One region of the Lysinibacillus telephonicus genome, then DNA from elsewhere that is predicted to be linked to it. Evidence: riboswitches for the same ligand, from Rfam matches in the RefSeq annotation. Region 1 holds a riboswitch; each other region holds the start of a gene.

Region 1 (5,031 bases):
TCAACTGCGCAATTCTCTGTAGCAGTGCTTGTCATTTTTTTATTTGTCAGCAGTTCAACGATGATGGCAAATCAATATATAAATGGAGGACCTTTTGGAAATATTGCCTTTTTTGTAGTAGTTACATTAACCTTTTTCCTTCATTCATTTATTCATATTGGCCAATCTATATTTCTTAGAGCGTATACTCCCGGTGCATTTACGTCGTTAATACTTCTCATTCCATATAGCATCATTTTGTTCCGAACACTATTAACGAATGAAATTATTACATGGAACTTTATTTTTATATGCCTTCCATTTGTTTTGTTGATGGTTCCAGTATTGTTAATTGCACATTCGATTGGAAAAAAGGTAATTTAAAAAGAAAAACAATCCTATTGAATACTCATTAGGATTGTTTAGTATAAATATCTATATTTATTCACGTATAAGTATTCAAGTGAAAGTAGGCAAATCGCCCAGTTCTATTACTTAAATACATCTCCACTGCGAATATACTCGATGTCTTTAACGTTCATTCGGAAGTTTACTACACGTGCTGCCGCGAAGAAATAGTCAGATAAACGATTTAAATATTTTTGTACAATTGCAGGGACATCTTCTATGTCATTCATTAACGTAACCACTTGACGTTCTGCTCGACGCGTTACAGTACGTGCAATATGGAGGGTTGCTGCTGCCGGCGTCCCTCCCGGCAAAATAAATCTTTTTAATGGCGGTGCTTCATCTGATAATACATCTATGCGTTTTTCAAGAACTTCAATTGAAGCCTCCTGCAATTTATACTTTCTCTCTTTCATAACGTTTGCTAAATCGCCGCCGCAATCAAACAGTTCATGCTGGATTGTTTCTAAATCCGCTAGAATATCTTGAAAAACTGTTGAATCTAATTCACTGACTGCTTTACCTATAAAAGAGTTTAATTCATCTATCGTACCATATGCCTCAACACGTAAATGATCCTTCCTTACGCGGCCACCCATTAAACTCGTTTTCCCAGTATCCCCTGTTTTTGTATAAAGCTTCATATCCTAATCCCCTTTTCGATATATTTGAATTGCCTCTTTAGTTGCCTCAAAAACACCTCTTCCAATTACCTTGCCAACGTCTGTAATTGGTCCGCCATATTGCATTAGCGGCCCTTGTTGAGTTGCTGCAACTAACAAACTATCTGTCGGTGTACTTGTCGCAATTGAATTTGATCTAAAATCATACACTTTTTCCTGCTGCAAAGCTTTCGTTTTTGCTTCAGTCGCAGTCATCATCGCTTGCACGAATGCTTCATCAGACAATTTCCCATTAATCACAACCCATGTATTTATTGTTCCGATATGCAAAGAATCTTCATGTTTATATGCCTGCGAAACATCAATAGCGTTGCCAATTCCTGCAGTTACAATTACAAAAACATCCCCGAAAGAAGCATTGTATTGTTTAATTACTGCATTCTTTGTATCTACGGCTGTCATCATTCCGACCGTATTCGTTGGAGAAAACCCTTCATCAAGTAAATATTGTAAAAATTCTTCCTTCACCTTATCAATATTATAATCTGCTTTAACGGTACGGTTAATAAAGTTTGAATACCATCCTAAACCAGCGTTATGAACAGCAGATGACAACACCCTTAAAGGAAAATTCAATTTTAATTCAACATATTCCTCTTTTATTTTGATATGATCTCTTAAAACCTTCTTTTCACTTGCCTCCTTTTTCACATCTGGCAAGATAGTCATTTGTGGTTTTGGCTGTTCAGGATGAGCTTGTAATGATATTCGTGCTTCATAAACATCTTTAATTTGATGTTCAATTAAAACTTCATGAGGCTCACCGAATGCTCTTACAGTTCCTTTTTCCATTAACAGTAGTTCATCACAATAAAGTGATGCTAAATTAATATCGTGAAATACTGAAACAACTGTTAAACCATTATCCGTTACTTCTTTCCGAATCATATCTAAAATTTGCTTCTGATGTGCAATGTCTAAATGGTTTGTCGGTTCATCGAGTAACAGTAAATCTGAACTTTGCGCAAGTGCTTGTGCTATAAAAACACGTTGCTTCTCCCCTCCAGATAAGTACTCTATAAAGGTATGCTCGAATTTTTTAACAGCTGTCTGCTCCATCGCCTTCATGACCGAATGTTCATCCTCATTTGACCAACTAGAAAAAAAACCAGATTGATGAGGATAACGGCCAATGCTTACTGTTTCTCGAACTGTGCTTGAAAAAGCCGCTGTATGGAGCTGAGGCAGCACGGTCATTTTTTGTGCTAATTGACGGGAGGTATATTTATTAATATCAACCTCATCTATTAATACGTTTCCAGAGGTCGGCTTTAAAAGGCCGCTAATGATTTTTAACAGCGTGGATTTTCCACAGCCATTCGGTCCAAGAATACCTAGAAACTTCCCTTTACTTACTGAAAAAGAGATATTTTTTAATATTGGGGTAGTATCATAGCCTCCAGAAATGTTGTTTGCCTTTAGCATACAATTCACCCCCTGCTTCTTCTTTGTTTATAAAAAATATATGAAAATACTGGGGCACCAATAAAAGCAGTAATTACCCCAATAGGCAGTTCTGCTGGTGCAAGTATTGTTCTTGAAATTAAATCACAAATAATTAACAGGCTTGCTCCGTTTAAAAATGACAATGTTAATAAATGACGATGGTCTGCTCCCCAAAGTATCCTTGTCATATGAGGAACAACTAACCCAACGAAGCCAATCGTACCTGAAACTGCAACTGCTGCCCCTGTTAACATTGAACCTCCAGCTAAAATCGCATATTTGCTTCTCTTCACATTGACTCCAAGTGATTGTGCCCTTTCATCACCGTACATCATTGCGTTTAATTCACGACGATTTAACCATAAAATAATTGAGCCTACTATAACAAATGGCACAATCATTGTGACATAGGGCCACCCGCGCATTGATACACTTCCAAGCAGCCACCCCATAATTTCGCGCAGCTCTTGACCAGTAAGCGCAATCATTAATGAAATACATGACCCTAAAAATGAACTAAAAATAACACCAGTTAAAATAAGCGTTTCCATTTTCATTGAACGATCTACTAAGCGTGCAAAACTTAAAACAAATATTAATGTTAAAAGCGCTCCAAGCATCCCGAAAATCGGTAATGTAAAAGAACCTATAATTGGTATGGAAATGCCAAAAAAGATAGTAGCTACTGCTCCAACAGATGCTCCCGATGAAACTCCTAGTGTATATGGGTCAGCCAAAGGATTTTTAAGTAATCCTTGAAATGCAGCACCTGCAATTGCAAGCGAAGCTCCAACTAAACCAGCTAACAACACTCGGGGCATTCGAATACTCCATAATATATTGTAGAGACTTGGATTAGTTGAGCTATCCCATAATGCAGATAATGGTACATCTACTGAACCATTAGAAACTCCAAGCCACATACTAAATAGTAAAAATAAAATAGAGGAAGTATATGCAAAAATCGTTTTCTTTTTCACAATATAACCTCGTTTAATTGTTCATCTTCTTGTTTCATCATATTGGCAAAATGCTCCCCCAAAAAATTATGCAAAATAAAAAGTCTCTCTTTACGAGAGACGGTAATTTTAAATATAGTATGACCATACATACAATTAGCCTTCCTTATCCTCGTAAGGGTAGTTGGTATACATAAAGGCAGGTCTCCTGGCTTATGTTCTTGCGATCTCCTTCCCATTGCAGCAGTGAAATATTAGGGTCGCTCACATTTACAGTTGCGGGACAGCGCCGGACTTGCACCGACTTCCCTTTTATTCTTATCCGTATATAGACGAAAAGAACCTTTATGTGAATATTTAATTGGTCTAACTCATTATATCTTATTTTAATTGATTGTTATAGAAAACAATTAGTACACACACTAATAAGAGAACCTGGACATATGTTAAAAATTATTCATTTGAAATGAAAACCGCATGAAATCATGGTTTTCAAATTGGATTTCATGCGGTTTATTAATTTTTAAAGGTTTTATCCCAGTTCAATTTAATCTTATATTAAATATCAAAATCAAATTCGCCTGGTAATACACGTCGTAAGAAGCGTTGGGTTCTTTCTTCTTTTGGAGTTACAAAAATTTCATGTGGCGTTCCTTCTTCTACAATATTGCCGCCATCCATAAATATGACCTTGTTTGCAACATCTTTTGCAAACCCCATCTCATGTGTGACAACTAGCATTGTTGTACCTTCCTTTGCAATATCCTTCATAACCTGAAGCACTTCTCCTACCAACTCTGGATCCAGTGCAGATGTTGGTTCATCAAAAAGGATAATATCAGGGTTTAATGCTACTGCTCGGGCAATGCCTACACGCTGCTGTTGACCTCCTGAAAGCTGACTAGGATATGAGTCATATTTCTCAGACAAGCCTACTTTATCTAATGCTTTTTTTGAAATTTCATAGGCTTCTGCTTTTGGTATTTTTCTACCTATGATTAGACCTTCTGCTACGTTTTCCAAGGCTGTTTTATTATTAAATAAATTATAGTTTTGGAATACAAAAGCTGTTTTCTTACGGATTGCTAATATGTCTTTTTTCGAAGCCGTTTTTAAATCAACATTTAATTCTCCAAAGCTTGCAGTCCCCTGGTCCGCTCTTTCTAAGAAATTAATGCATCGCAGCAGTGTCGTTTTCCCAGAACCACTAGGCCCTAATATAACGACTACATCGCCTTTATCAATCTTCAGGTCGACACCCTTTAAAATTTCATTTTTACCGAACGATTTATGAATATTTTTAATTTCTAACATTTATTTTGCCTCCTTAAGCGCTAGCCATTTTATAGCGACTTAAACGTTTTTCCCACCACTTAAATAGCTGTTCTACTGCAATACAAATAATTAAGTAAACGATAAAAATATCAATGTATGCTTCTAAGTAGTTATAACCTAAATTTGCTTCAACTTTTGCTTTCAACGTAATTTCTTGCAATGAAATGGCATATCCAAGCGATGTTGCTTTAATTAAATTTACTGTAGCTGTAGTTAAGTTT
Region 2 (5,031 bases), 2.0 Mb from region 1:
ACTTGCACCCTATAGTTCATACGCATGCCGGGCGCACGCCTATAAAAAAAATCCGCACTATTGCGGATTTTTTATTACTTACATCAAATCATTACTTTGAGTCATCTTTAAAGGATAGAATTTGACTGAAATTAAACGTATCATCTGTAATTGGTTCTACCTTCGCAAGTGTATATGTCGAGCCTTTTTGTGAAAAGAAATCATAGGTTGAACCTTCATTACGTATACCGTTCATGACGATTGGATTAATTTCTTCCTCTGGGAACATCGTATCTAGCCCTAAATTCATTAATGCTTTATTGGCATTATAGCGGACATATGCTTTAACTTCCGAACTTAAGCCAGTGTCTGCATATAGATCGTCCGTATAGTTCATTTCATTTTCATAAAGTTCTAATAAAAGTTCATAGCCCCAAATTTTGCATTTTTCCTGCTTTTCCCCTGACAGCTTTTTAAAGAGATTTTGTGCAAAGAAGCCGGTTGCTACTCCATGTATGGATTCATCTCTTAAAATAAGCGATATTACTTCAGCACTATTTCTTAAAATACCTTGACCACCTAAATATAATGGATAGAAAAATCCGGAATAGAATAAAAAGGATTCTAGCATAACAGAAGCAAACATCGCTTTCCACAATGATTCTTCGTCATTTTCTTGTATACCTTCGTATATCTCGCTTATGCGATTTGCTTTAAATTGAAGAAATTCATTTGTTTTTACCCATTCAAATATTTCATCGATTTCATCATTGTTACATAGTGTCGTAAAAATATAGGAATAGGATTTTGCATGAATAGCCTCAAATGCACCAAATACAGTAAGTACCGCCTTTTCCTGAAGGTCTGGATTATATTTAGCAATTTCATTCATGCCAATATTTGTTTGAATCGTGTCAAGTAATGTAAGTCCACCAAACACTCTTTTATAAGTATTTTGATGTTCAAACTCTTTCCATTGCTTAATATCTTTACTTACTGCAATTTCTTCTGGAAACCACATTTGCTTCCATTGCTGGTCCCAAAAAATTTTTGCTAATTCACTAGTTGGTTTATTCCAATTGATTGCTTCAAATTGTTTTAAATTGAGCATGATACACAATCCTCCAATGATTGTAAACGTTGACGAACATAATAAACAGACTTGATTCCGCGCATCCAAGCGTAAATATAAATTTTCGCCAAGTTTTCAGTAGTCCAATTATTTGTCACATATAATGTCATAGATATTCCTTGATCGACATGCTTCTGTGCAGCTGCATACAAATCTATTAATTTATATGGATCGATATTATATGCTTCCTCATATAAATGCATATTGTCATTATTAAGGAATGGCATTGGATAAATTGTTCTACTATCCGCATAGTCACGAATTTCTACACGTTCTGTGATCGGCTGAATAGAGGCAGTACATGATCTGATATAAGAAATGCTGCCAGTTGGCGCAATCGCTAATCGATATGCATTGTAAACTCCATATTTCATTACATCTTCTTTTAATTGACTCCACATGGCTGCAGTAATAATTGGTACGTTTCCTAATGCTTTTTTTACTTTATCGGAAGGTGTTGTATTAGATTTTTGAACATATTTTTCAAAGTAATTTCCATTTGCATATTCACTTTTTTCAAATCCTTCAAAACAAATCCCTTTTTCTTTTGCAATAGTCATGGATGTTTTTAATGAATAATAATTTAAAGCCTCCATGAAGGCGTCAATAAATTCGATTGATTCAGGTGACCCGTAAACAACGTTTTCTGTTACTAAATGGCCATGCAAATTCATGACACCTAATCCAACTGAATGCATAAGATTATTTGCTTTTACAACAGATGGAACGTTAACGATGTTTGTCATTTCGGAAACACTCGTTAACAAGCGCATTGAAGTATCTACAAGATCTTCAAAGCTAGTTGATTTTGTTGCACGATGAATATCAAGAGACCCTAAATTACAGGAAACGTCTAAGCCATACTCGTTTGGCTGGTCCATATCAGTAATATTGCTTGTTGTTTGAACTTGTAAAATTTCTGTACAAAGGTTAGACATTTTAACTCTGCCTACGCCCTTTAGTGAATGATGATTATTTACATTATCGTCAAAAATCTCAAATGGATAGCCTGATTCGAATTGAGTTTTCTTTATTTCTGTGTATAATTTTCGTGCATTTATTTTCTTCAATTTACGAATATTTGGGTTATCTAATAGCTCGTAATACATTTCTGTCATGCTAATTTCTGACATTCGCAGTCCATATTCTTTGTAAATATCATAAGGGCTAAACAATACAATATCTTCATTTTTTCTCATTAACCCGAAGAAAATATCAGGGATAATAATGCCGGTTGAGAGAGTAGCTAGTCGAATTTTTTCATCTGCATTCGGCTTTTTTGAGGAAATAAATTCTTCAATATCTGCATGGAAAATATTTAAATAGACAACACCTGAGCCATTACGTTGACCGAGCTGATTAGAATAAGAAAATGCATTTTCAAGTAACTTTGCAACTGGCATAACGCCGCTTGCACGGTTTAATATGCCTTTAATAGGATCTCCTAAAGGTCTTATGTCTGTAAGTAATGTTCCTACCCCTCCTCCTAGCCGAGATAATTCTAAGCAATAGCCGATATTTTCTGCAATGGAATTCATTGAATCATCCATTGAAAGCTTGAAGCAGCTTACTAATTCTCCTCGAGCTTTCTTTCCGCTATTTAAAGCAGTTGGAGTTGCTGGTTGGTAGGCTTCCATCATATGGCGAACAGCACTTTCTGCTAAATTTGTATCACCTTGTGCAAGATAAAGTGCAATAATTGCAATTCGATCCTCATATCTCTCAAGAATTTCCTTTCCATCGCGGCTTTTCAGCGCATACCCCTCATAGAATTTACTTGCACTCATAAAGGAAGGAAAACGGAATTTATATGAATAAGCGATTTTATATATTTTTTTAATAAAATCCATCGTATATAAGCTTAGGAATTCTTTTTCATAATAGCCTTCATTAATTAAATAGTTTATTTTTTCTTCTAAATCATTAAAGTTGTGCATTCGCACATTGATGCTATGCAAGAAATATTTGCGGGTAGCTTCTCTATCTTGCTCTAAATCTAGCACGCCTGTAGTGCTATACGTATTTAAAACTTTATTGTTCAAGTTTAAGTATTCATTCATTTCTAAACTCCCACCAATCCAATAACTTTGTTATAGAATTCAATTATTGCATCATAATCACTTTGGAATCCCCGCAATTCAATTTTTCGTACAATTGGTATATTATACTTTTCACTAATTGTATTTGCTGGTTTACAAAAGACTGCTTGTCCAAAATTTGAATTCCCACTTGCGATAACTCCTTTACACAATTGAGAATTATGTAAAAGAAACTGTTCAACAATATTAGGTGTTTGACCTAACCCATCTGTATAGGTAAAAAGCAAAAAAGGTTGATTGACTACTAACCCTTGTGAAATTTCAATGTTGGGCAAACCTAATTTACTTATAATATACCTAACATTGCCTGTTCGACTTGCGAATGCTATCATACTAAAATCCTGCTGATGGCATCTTTCATTTCAGTTATGTCTTGAATTAGTCGTCCATTAATCTCTAATACTGGAACTGATAGAATACCAGCTTCTACTAATTTATTTTTAGCTTGCTCGTTTTGTTCGATATTAATGATTTCATAATCCCCTTCAAAACCAGCTTTATTTAGTTCGAATTTCATTAACATGCATTTAGGACAAATTGTTTTTGTATATAATTTCATCTATGTTCTCCCTTTCTTATATAAATAGAAAAGCTACCCCTAATTGACTAGGGATAGCTTTTTATGTAAACGGAAACAGACGGGTACTATTTATACCCAGCTTGCCTCCATTTCCCAGTCCCCGAAGAAATGTAGAATTTGTTTATTTGGCAGGTCTCCTGGCTTATGCTTCTTCCTACTCATCACCTTCCCATGCTGGCAGCACAGTGGTATCCGACTTTCGTTCACATTTACAGTTGCGGGGACAGCATCAGATTTTCACTGATTTCCCTTTTAATCTACATATAGTAGAACCAATATAAACAAAACACTATATATTGTATATGTCATCATATTATCATATTGAATTAAACTTAACAAGAAAAAACTAGCATTTCATATAAATATTAGAGTTTTATATGGATTGCTTCATAATGTACAGTCATTATTTCTTTGAATAGATGAACTTGTTCTTTATCTACGGCGACGATTACAGAGGTTGAAGGTCCACTTGTCTTCTCTAAAGGCAACTTACAGGAGAAATGTTTTCCTTCGAAAATTCTTTCACATTCTGCAGCGATACCTTTTGATCCAACTGGCCATATTTGTTTTGCAATACCTAATTTTAATAGTTTATATAACTCGTGCAACTTAGCTACATGCTGTGCTTGCTCCACTACCTCTTGACCTACTAATGGCTTCCCTACTACAAACCAGTGATAGAGATGATTTGTACTCACTTCAAATGCAACTTTTCCAATCATCATAATGCTTAAGGCTGATTGCATTGATTCAAAATTAGACTCAGTTGAGCCTTTTATAGGCGGCAAGTTCTCCCCAATTTCCTCAAATACTTGTTGAATTCCCTTCTCATAATCACTCCATGCAGCATCACCTGTAAAGTTTGATAAAAAAATATGAGTAGGATGTGCTCCCGCGCACCATTGCTCTAGTATTGCTACACGCGCAGTATAATAAGCAGTCAAACTATTAGACACATTAACAATATCAAATTCTTTCTCACCAATACATCCTGCATTATCAATTGTTACAACCGTGTTATGATCAATTTTGATGGCATTTCTCATACATTCGAAACCTTTCGTTCATTAAAAACTTTAGCAATAATCGGCATTGCTAGCATTGAGATAACAGCATTAATGACTGTTGCAACCAACAAATTTGGAACTGCACCGATAAAAAATGCAGGTGATATTATAAAATAAAATGGGATAGCGGACAGTATTCCATTTGCCACAATTAGAAACAACCATTTTATAATA
Region 3 (5,031 bases), 420 kb from region 1:
AGCTGATTGTGTAACTACCGTCGCTAACAACGAGTAACCTTTACTTTGCAAGAGAACAGCGAGTGCCCTTGCATCACTTGTACCTGCTAAAAATAAGATCATCGCTAACCTCCTAATCACCGCATGGAGCCGGCTCAATTTTTATCTTGCTACCCATCTCTTGGTATTCGAAGTTCAAAATCTTCTTCACCCGTTTAAAATATTTAAATAATCGTTCGTTAGGATGGGCATTTTGTTTATATTCATTAATAATGTCTGTAATTAGCGGTAATAATTGTTCTGGTTCCAACCCCTCTACAACAGGCTGTGCAGCGTGTGCAGTCCGTCCAACTGGTTTAGCTCCTAGGAAAATATCAAACTTGTTTTTTCGATACACAATTCCGATATCATCGAAAACTGCACGGTAACAGGCCATCCCACAACCATTAAAGCCAATGTTTAATTGTTTTGGTAGATTCATGCCGCCAAATTTTTCTTGAAGCGCCTCTGCATATGGAATTGAATCGGCCTTTTCTCCGTAGCAGAAATCACACGCTTTAATGTTTGCAACATCTCCTATTGGAGCAATTAAAAACCCAACTGATTGCAGCTTATCGGTAATCGCTGTCGGATCAGTAGTAGGAATTTTTAGGTGAATTTGATGTTCAGGTGTATACTCCATTGTCCCTTCTTCACCAACAATATCAGCGAGTGTTCGCATCTGTTCCGGGGTAAAGAATTTATTTGCTACTCCTGGACTTACTGCAACTTCAAAAATCGACTCAATCGCCTGTTGTACAATTTTTTTCTCCTGTACTGCTGTCGATGAACTACCTTTTGTTAAGAGTGAAACTGCTAATTGAGCCATTTCCAGTGAAGATTTTTTCGGTTGCTGAATTGATTTTTCTTTAGGCTTCCTTTCAATACGCTCATACCCCGATGGTGCCTCTCCTGTTTCCTGATCCATTGCCCAAGGCTCTGCCTCTTTTTTCAAGCGTTGATGTGGGCGCAATGCCTGCTTTTCCTCACCCAGTGTATATTTTCTTTGGTAGCCCCGAGGAGTAATCATTTTATTGTCATAAAAGAAGGTTGTTGAATTTCCAACAATAACTGTAGTTAACATGCCGATATCATGATCCAACATTTCTGCCAACGTTGTTATAACAATATTTTGACGGTCGCGATAAGCACTTTTTACTAGTCCAACAGGTGTATCAGGAGATCGATACTCTAGTAAAATTCTCTGCGCTTCAACTATTTGTCTTGTTCTTCTACCACTTTTCGGGTTGTAAAATGCAATAACAAAATCAGCCATGGCAGCGGCTTCAATTCTTTTTTCAATCAATTTCCAAGGTGTTAAATGATCGCTTAGACTTATCGTGCAAGAGTCATGCATAATTGGTGCACCTAGTAAACTAGCACAGGAATTAATAGCTGAAATTCCAGGAACAATTTCAACCTCAATCCCTTCCTTTTCTGTCCATCCAAGCTCAATTAAAACTTCATACACAAGCCCTGCCATTCCATATACGCCTGCATCACCGCTGGAAATAACAGATACGATTTTTCCGGCTTCTGCTTGTTTAACTGCTTCCTGTGCCCGAGAAACCTCTTCAGTCATTCCGGTGCTAATAATTGATTTAGCTGTAACAAGATGTTCAATAAGCTCGACATATGTTTTGTAGCCGATGATAAATTCACTTTGCTGCAAAGCGTCTATTGCCCGTTTTGTAATATGTTCATAATCCCCTGGACCAAAACCAACAACGAAAATTTTCCCTTTTTGCAATATGATTCCTCCTTAAAATCCATATATTAAATACGTCTCTTTACCATCTCTTAAAGAAGGTATCTTAATAGAAAAAGGCCTTTACTCTCGGAAGGGAGTAAAGGCCTGATCATTCATATAAGAACAAACAAAAATAGTATAGTATACTACTTTACCTAAACTTCTCCCTCCGAAAAGTTTGATTAAACGTTATCAAGCAGGTTTCCTGACTTAAGCTTCGTTTTACTCTCACACCTTCCCAAATTTATGGTGGCATTGTGATTTCATCAGCAATTACAGTAGCGGGGGCTGTACCAGATTTGCACTGGTTTCCCTTTTACCTCGAAAAATCGAGCACTTAATAACCTATTTAGTTGTAAAATAATAGTATGAATTAAAAATATCATATTACAATTATAATAAAAAGAATAATTATCTATTTTTTAAAAAATATAGAAAAATGGAAATCTTAATACTGCACTGCAGTACAGCGCTATCAAATGAATTTTTTTGTAAATGATGACTAATCCTAAAATGAAAAAGTATGCAATTCCTATGCGTTCTCTCAAGCTATAAATTAGAGTTATCCCCAAACGTCCCCAAATAAATAGTAAAAATTTCTACCTATAATAAAGAAAAAGCTGCTCATTTTCAAAGGTAAAAATGAGCAGGTTCTTATTGACTATTTCATATTATTAGTGTAGTAAGCTTTTAAGAAAACAGAGATTTTTACCACACATTATCTTTTAATTAATATACATCTTTCCATTCGCTAATATTTGAAGAATCAAATTTAAATGGATCCCCAAGCATAATTTGCGTTCCATCCCCATCTTCTACAACCTCAAAGGAACCTAGTTCACCTATTTCAAACGTTTCGCCCAATGCACCTGTTTTTCCATTAACAAGTTCTACAGAGGCATAGCCTGCTGCATAACCTACATCAATTGGATTCCATAAATACATCCATGGGGATACACCATTTTCAATATAACTTGCCATCTCACTAGGTAAACCAAGGCCTGTTAAAGCAACTTCCCCCGCTAACCCTTTATCCGTCAATACTTTACCCGCAGCAGCAATACCAACAGTTGTTGGAGCAATAATCCCTTTTAGATCTGGGTATGATTTTAATAATGCTTCAGTTTCAGAAACACTCTTATCACGCAAATCATCCCCATATGCTACTTTAACTAATTCCATATTTGCATATTTAGGATCTTTTAGCTCTTCTTGCATCCATTCTATCCATAAATTCTGATTTGTTGCTTGAGAAGTAGCACTTAAAATTGCAATTTGCCCTTCATAATTTATCATTTCACCTATCGCTTGAATCTGAACACGTCCAATACGTTCTGGGTTCGCTTGATTTACATGAAGCATACGACTATTTGAGTTTACAGCTGAGTCAACAGAAAGAACTTTTATACCATTTTCCATCGCCTTTTTTAATACCGGTTCCAACGCATCGTTGTCGTTACCTGCAATCGCAATAGCACTCACTTTTTGAGTGATTAACTGCTCAATAATTTGAATTTGACCTTCTGCTGTTGGTTGATTAGGTGAACGGTAAATGACTTCTCCCCCAGCTTCATTAATTGCCTTTTCAAATCCTTCATACATCTTTTCCCCATATGGATTCCCTGTATTTTTAAATACGAAGGCATATTTCGCTGTACCGCCTTCTCCAGCATCGCCTGCTGTTCCTGCTTCTCCCTCTCCTTCCGATTCTGTCGCTGGAGCCTCTGTTGAAGTATTTCCACACGCTGCTAGTAGCAACAACATCAAAAGGAGCATTAGTACGTTTTTAAATTTCCCCATATCTTTACCCCCAATGTTTTAAATTGTTATTTTAATAAGAACCAAAACGATTCCTAATTAAAACCTTATTTACGCAACAAAAACTTCGGTAGTTTTAATTTTGGCGTTGCTACTGCCAAAATTAACAATGCACCAATAATTATCAATAAAGTTTGTGATGGAATATTAATTAAACCGAGACCATATTGTAAGAAGCCGATTATGAAAACAGCTAAAATCGTTCCTAACATCCGCCCCTTTCCGCCAACAGTACTTATACCGCCTAAGGCAGCCATTGTAATTACCTCTAATTCATAGCCTGATGCCACATTAGGTCGAGTACTGCCCATACGTGATGCTAGGAATATAGCAGTTACAGCAGCCATCACCCCTGCTAATACGAAAACAATAACTCTAATTTTATCTACACTAACCCCTGAGAAACGGCTTGCTGTTGGGTTGCTTCCGATTGCATAAACATTGCGCCCGAAAGTTGTTTTATGCAAAAGTAATGTAAAAACAATCGCTACAATAATAAAAGCTATTAAAATAAATGGAATATTCCCTGCAGTTCCCCATCCAAAATAATTAAACCAATCAGGGAAATTTCCTGAAGCTTGATCCTCTAAAATGATATACGCAATCCCTCGAAACAAAATCATTGTTCCTAAAGTGACAATTACAGCAGATAGTTCCTTAAATTTAACAATCAATAGGCCATTTATTAATCCGCATAATGCTCCTACGGCTAAACAAACTAAAATAGCAATTTCCATAGGGAAACCAAACGAATTATAAACAGTTGCCATTACTACACCCGATAAAGCAACAGTTGAACCAACGGATATATCAATATCGCGCATAATCATAATGAGCGCCATTGGAAAAACAATAAATGCTTTATCCAAAAAAGTAGAAGTTGCTCCTAGCAAACTATTAGCATCTAAAAAGTAAGGTGAAAGTATTGAGTTAATAATAAATACTAAAAATAGAATTAAAATTAATAGCCATTCCCATTGTAAAAAGAAAGACTTTAATGAAAACTCTTTTTTATTTGCTAAATTATTTGGAAGATAATTTTCTTCAGCAAGCGATTTATTATTCATTAAATCTTCCTCCTTACTAAATTATTTCTATCCACGCTTCGTTTTACTAGAGTATTTAAAATAACAGCAATTAGAATAATCGCCCCTTGAATCCCTGTTTGCCAAAAAGGTGAAACATTTAATAATGGGAGGGCATTTTGCAATATTCCTAGAAGCAATGCACCTAAAAGTACACCTGAAACTTTCCCTGCCCCACCAGCTATGCTTACTCCTCCAAGAATACATACAGCAATGACCGTTAATTCATAGCCCGTTGCAGTATCTCCCTGTGCAGAGGCAAATTTTGAAACCCATAAAACTCCTGCTAAACCCGATAATCCACCAAGTGTTGAATAAACGAGAATTAAAATTTTATTCTCATTAATTCCACTTACCTTT
Region 4 (5,031 bases), 1.5 Mb from region 1:
TTTGATTGTCCACTAGATTGTTCATCCGTATTCTCTTTAGATTGTTGATTGGTTCCACATGCAGATAGTATTAGTAATAATATGAAAATAATTAAATGCCTTAATTTAAGATTCATTCACTTTCCCCTTCTCTTTATACTTTTTAGATACAAACTGCAAATATGGTTTATTTGTAAAAGGGTTTGTCATAATTTCTACATCTACATTAAATACATGTTTTAATTGTTCTACTGTCAGCACTTCCTCTGGAGATCCGAATGCACACAGCTTCCCTTTTTGTAAAAGGAGCAATTTATCACAATAAGTTGCGGCTAAATTTAAATCATGAATTGCCATAATAACTGTCATAGAACATTCACTAAGTAAATCCAATAAAGCAAATTGATGTTCAATATCTAAATGATTCGTTGGTTCATCTAAAATAAGGACATCTGTTTGTTGTGCCAATGCTCTAGCAACAATTACTCTTTTTTTCTCACCGCCTGAAAGACTGGAATAATTGCGATTTGCTAAGTGAAGCACATCAGCTTTTTTCATTGCATCTTCCACAATTTCCTCATCCGATTTTGAGTCCCGTTTTAATAGTTTTTTATGCGGAGTACGTCCCATAAAAACAAGTTCTTTTACAGTAAAATCAAAGGCAACAGAGGATTCTTGTGTAACTACTGCAACTTCCTTTGCAAATTGCTTCTCTCCAATTTCCCAAACGTCTTTTTCTCTTAACCATACTTGTCCATTTTGTGGTTTTATGTAACGATACAAAAGCTTTAACAATGTGGATTTCCCACTGCCATTTGGTCCAATCAACCCTATAAATTCCCCTTCAGGAAGGACTAATTGAATATTATTTAATATTTGTTTTTCTTGTAAGGAATAGTTAAGACTATTGATTTCATATAAATTTTTAGTCATTTGTTCCAAAGGTATAACCTTCCTTCCTCAACAGCCATATAAAGAATGGACCACCGCATAGAGCTGTTAAAATTCCTATTGGCATTTCTTCCGGTGCAATAATAATACGTGAAAGTGTGTCCGCCCATATTAAAAATATAGCTCCTATTAATGCACTAGAAGGCAATACATAACGATAATGTGATCCTACTAGCATTCGAACAATATGAGGAATAATTAATCCAACAAAGCCTATCGTACCGCTTACAGCAACAAGTACTCCCGTTAATAATGAAACACTGACAATGACAATTAATCGGAATTTTTCCAATGATATTCCTAAGGTTGTTGCAGTTTCTTCCCCAAGAAGCAGCGCATTTAGTGAATTTGTAAAGCAGTAAAGAAATAGAAAAACCGCAATACAAACAAGGATTGGAATTTGTATATTAGACCATTTAGCACCAGCAAGGCTCCCCAACATCCAATGCATTACAGCCTTCATCCCCCCCGCATCTTTTGTCATCATTAAAATAAAGTTCGTTATTGCTGAAAAAATAAGTGAGATAGCGATGCCTGCCAATAATAAACGTATTATCGATGTCCTTCCTCCAACACGAGCTAACAAAAATACAATGAATACAGTTATAAGTGCACCAATGAAAGCCGCTAATGATAATGCCCAATTTCCCAAAAATGAAAATGCACCTAGTATGATAACAGCTGTTGCACCTACTGACGCCCCAGAGGAAACACCTAGAATATATGGATCTGCAATTGAGTTTTGTACAAGCGCCTGAATAGCTGCTCCACTAATAGACAATCCAGCACCTACTGCTATTGCCAATAAAATTCTTGGAAGACGGATTTCCCAAATAATTGTCGATTGTGCTATGGATGCCTCTGTAAGCGAATTAGTAAATCCTAACTTCCAACAGAGGACATCCCATATAATACTTGGCGAAATATTTACTGAACCTACTAATATTGCCCCTACAATGGATGCAAATGTAATCAGAATTAGCAATAACAGAAAAATAGAAAAATGTTTTTTTATCATAATTTTTGCTCCCATAAAAAAAGTTAATGGATCAACCACTCTTCTTTCGGTAAATAAAAAACATGTAAACAGCGGAATGTTTACATGCGGAAGCAAAGAATATATGAATTACAATGCTTCCTATAATCCCGTAGGTACATTTTCGTTCATTCGGCAGGTCTCCTGACTTTACTTCATAGCAAACAAATCCCTTCCCGCATATGCAGTGGATATGATTTATTGCTCAGTTTCACAGTGGCGGGTACCGTGGCGACTTTTCATCGCACTTCCCTTTTAAATAGTAAAAATACTATACCGATGAACAATATTATTTTATTTGACCTATAAATTTAGAAAGGAGACTTTTTCCTGCATACAAAAAAGCCTGAATTCCTCTAATGGGGAAAACAGGCTTGTGTACACATATACATAAGAATGTGAATAAACACAAACGTATTGTAAACTGACTCACCTATACTTCTCCCACCGAAAAGTTTAGTTTACATTATTAAGCAGGTTTCCTGACTTAGGCTTCTCTTTACTCTCACACCTTCCTCAAAAAGAGTGGTCCTGTGATTTTATCAGCCATTACAGTAGCGGGGGCTGTACTAGATTCTCACTAGTTTCCCTTTTACCTCAACATTATGAGCACTTAATAACGATATTCAATTAATCTTTAAAAATACCATACCACAGTTTTACACTAATAGAAATATTATTAAAAGAACAAATAGATATTATTGTAAGCGGTATAAGATACTAACTTATTCCCGTTTTCTCCTCTGTATACATTTTCTCTATGTTTTTATCATAAAATGGTGCATGTCCGATTGTAAGGAGAAGTGCATGTATTATTTAAAGAAAGGTTTCGCTATTATTGTTGGTAGCATTTTTTTAGCTATAGGAATAAATCTCTTTTTAACCCCTTATGAAATTTTAGACGGTGGTATCATTGGGCTTTCACTAATTTTGCACTATTTATTCAGACTAAAAATTGGCTTAATGATTATTGTACTAAGCATCCCAATCTTTATACTGGCATGGTTTAAATATAAAAATTATTTTTTTAATAGTCTTCACGGCTTACTTATTTCATCCGTTGTAATTGATATGTTTAAACCTCTGCGTTTTCTTATTCAAATGGAGCCTATATTTAGTGCAATAATTGGCGGTATATTTGTTGGCTTTGGGATTGGATTAATGCTTCGTTTTGAAACAAGTACGGGTGGAACGGATTTACTGGCTCAATTTATTTCTGATAAAACTTCTATAAATGTTGGATTCGTTATCTTTATTATTGATGCAATCGTTGTATTATTAGGAGGTGCCTTTATTTCTACCAATACTTTACTTCTTTCAATCGTTACCATTATCGCAGTTGGCATCACCACTAGCTTTATAACAAGAAATTCTTATACATAAAAGAAGCTAGCCCAATACAAATCCTGCATCGTATTTTTCACTAAAGGTGAATAGCAGAAAATTAATATAGGACAAGCCTCTAGAATTATTTAAATTAACTTTTCAAGTCTGGATTTTTTCATGAAAGAAAGTTTCGTTTCTGAAATAATAATTGCGCACAAAATTAAAATAGCTCCGATAATCATTCTAGGCGTTAATACTTCACCTAATAAAATAATGGAGAAAACCATGCCCCAGAAAGATTCCGTAGAAAGAATTATGGCCGTTTTCGTTTCACTCGTGAACTTTTGTGCAATTGTTTGGAAAAGATATGCAATGGTTGTAGAGAAAATACCTAAATAGAAAATAGATGAAACTGCCTCCAACTCCATTGAAAAATTCACTTCTCCTTTAAATAGAACAACAATGCATGCTAGTATTGCCGCAAAGAACATTTGAATAATGGTTAAAGTAATTGGATCTTCATCTTTCACATACTTCGCTGTATAGAAAATTTGATAAGCAAACCCAACGGCACAGCCCAAAGTAAGCAAGTCCCCTATGTTCACATCTGTTGAAAATTGAAGTGAAAGAAACCCAATCCCAACAATAGCAAGAATTGCTCCGGTTAGTTCAAACTTATCAATTTTTCTTTTGTATGCTAAAAATGCAATGAACGGTACAATCACAACATTGACTGCTGTTAAAAACGCATTCTTTGATGGGGTTGTATATTGAAGCCCAACCGTTTGCAATGCAAAGGCTACATATAATAAAGCCCCTAAAACAAATCCTTTTAAAATAATACTGCGATTTAAGCCTCTCAGTTTCTTATAAAAGATAATGCTTAATATAATAAAACCAACTAAAAACCGTCCAGCTAATACTTGATAGGGAGTATAGTACTCTAGTGAAACTGCACTAACAACAAATCCACTTCCCCATATAATTGCTGTAATACACAGCATGATTTCTCCAATATACTTTTTCATTGCTGCCTCCACATATATGTAATGATTAAAATCTGAATATTAATTATATAATATTTACATATATTTGAATATTTATTTTTATGTAAAGATCAGTATATTTAATCATTGTAGTAAAACAATAGCATAAGGGCTACTTTATCGAATCAATAAATCCTTGGATCATCAATTCAAAAGTCTTTTCAATACTAACTGGGAGTCCGAATGCAGCCTTTTGTTCTAATGTGGAAAAGCCATGAAGAAGGCTTCTTAAAGCTCTTATCGCATGAATCTTATACTCTTCTGATAAGTTATAATCTGAAAAGCAGCTGCTTAATAAAGAAATTATTCGGCTGCTGGCTGCTTGCAGTTCATAATCATCTGGTTCAGGAGCACGCAAGATTAGTTCATATATCCCTGGATGTTCCCTTGCAAACTGAATATATGCATATGCAAAAGAAAAAATTGCTTCATTTTTGTTCTTCTCTCTCGATGCTTCTTCAATCTTTTCATAAAATAAAGTTAACCCATATAAGGACAGCTCACGCTTGATGCTATGAAGGCCTTCAATATGGTTAAACAAAGAAGGGGGACGAACATTTAATTTTCTAGCAATTGTGGCTAAAGTTAGGGAATCAACCCCTTCTTTATCTACCAATTCGGCTGCAGTTTCTATAATACGTTTCACATCTAATCCAACTCTTGGTGACATGTTACTCTTTCCTTTCCTACCGT

What was found. Region 1 has a riboswitch for cobalamin ahead of MKY04_RS03515 (FecCD family ABC transporter permease). Riboswitches for the same ligand answer to the same signal wherever they lie in the genome.
Region 2: it holds a riboswitch for cobalamin, as region 1 does, so the genes downstream of both, MKY04_RS13200 (glutaredoxin family protein) here and MKY04_RS03515 (FecCD family ABC transporter permease) in region 1, are expected to answer to the same signal.
Region 3: it holds a riboswitch for cobalamin, as region 1 does, so the genes downstream of both, cobJ (precorrin-3B C(17)-methyltransferase) here and MKY04_RS03515 (FecCD family ABC transporter permease) in region 1, are expected to answer to the same signal.
Region 4: it holds a riboswitch for cobalamin, as region 1 does, so the genes downstream of both, MKY04_RS18725 (FecCD family ABC transporter permease) here and MKY04_RS03515 (FecCD family ABC transporter permease) in region 1, are expected to answer to the same signal.

The regions. Positions count from the first base shown of each region.
Region 1 covers NZ_CP155468.1:720,087-725,117, reverse strand. Annotated here, with positions in the region: gene MKY04_RS03530 (HXXEE domain-containing protein) at 1-363, shown strand, start outside; gene MKY04_RS03525 (cob(I)yrinic acid a,c-diamide adenosyltransferase) at 471-1,031, opposite strand; gene MKY04_RS03520 (adenosylcobinamide amidohydrolase) at 1,035-2,495, opposite strand; gene MKY04_RS03515 (FecCD family ABC transporter permease) at 2,501-3,439, opposite strand; cobalamin riboswitch at 3,657-3,837, opposite strand; gene MKY04_RS03510 (amino acid ABC transporter ATP-binding protein) at 4,034-4,789, opposite strand; gene MKY04_RS03505 (amino acid ABC transporter permease) at 4,803-5,031, opposite strand, start outside.
Region 2 covers NZ_CP155468.1:2,732,192-2,737,222, forward strand. Annotated here, with positions in the region: gene nrdF (class 1b ribonucleoside-diphosphate reductase subunit beta) at 92-1,090, opposite strand; gene nrdE (class 1b ribonucleoside-diphosphate reductase subunit alpha) at 1,078-3,171, opposite strand; gene nrdI (class Ib ribonucleoside-diphosphate reductase assembly flavoprotein NrdI) at 3,174-3,542, opposite strand; gene MKY04_RS13200 (glutaredoxin family protein) at 3,539-3,769, opposite strand; cobalamin riboswitch at 3,901-4,083, opposite strand; gene MKY04_RS13205 (hypothetical protein) at 4,156-4,836, opposite strand; gene MKY04_RS13210 (ECF transporter S component) at 4,833-5,031, opposite strand, start outside.
Region 3 covers NZ_CP155468.1:298,277-303,307, reverse strand. Annotated here, with positions in the region: gene cobK (precorrin-6A reductase) at 1-102, opposite strand, end outside; gene cobJ (precorrin-3B C(17)-methyltransferase) at 113-1,771, opposite strand; cobalamin riboswitch at 1,947-2,124, opposite strand; gene rhaS (rhamnose ABC transporter substrate-binding protein) at 2,498-3,568, opposite strand; gene MKY04_RS01310 (ABC transporter permease) at 3,634-4,653, opposite strand; gene MKY04_RS01305 (ABC transporter permease) at 4,653-5,031, opposite strand, start outside.
Region 4 covers NZ_CP155468.1:3,844,609-3,849,639, forward strand. Annotated here, with positions in the region: gene MKY04_RS18715 (ABC transporter substrate-binding protein) at 1-116, opposite strand, end outside; gene MKY04_RS18720 (heme ABC transporter ATP-binding protein) at 106-912, opposite strand; gene MKY04_RS18725 (FecCD family ABC transporter permease) at 905-1,948, opposite strand; cobalamin riboswitch at 2,084-2,261, opposite strand; cobalamin riboswitch at 2,422-2,598, opposite strand; gene MKY04_RS18730 (YitT family protein) at 2,774-3,349, shown strand; gene MKY04_RS18735 (DMT family transporter) at 3,439-4,320, opposite strand; gene MKY04_RS18740 (TetR/AcrR family transcriptional regulator) at 4,451-5,008, opposite strand; gene MKY04_RS18745 (MBL fold metallo-hydrolase) at 5,025-5,031, opposite strand, start outside.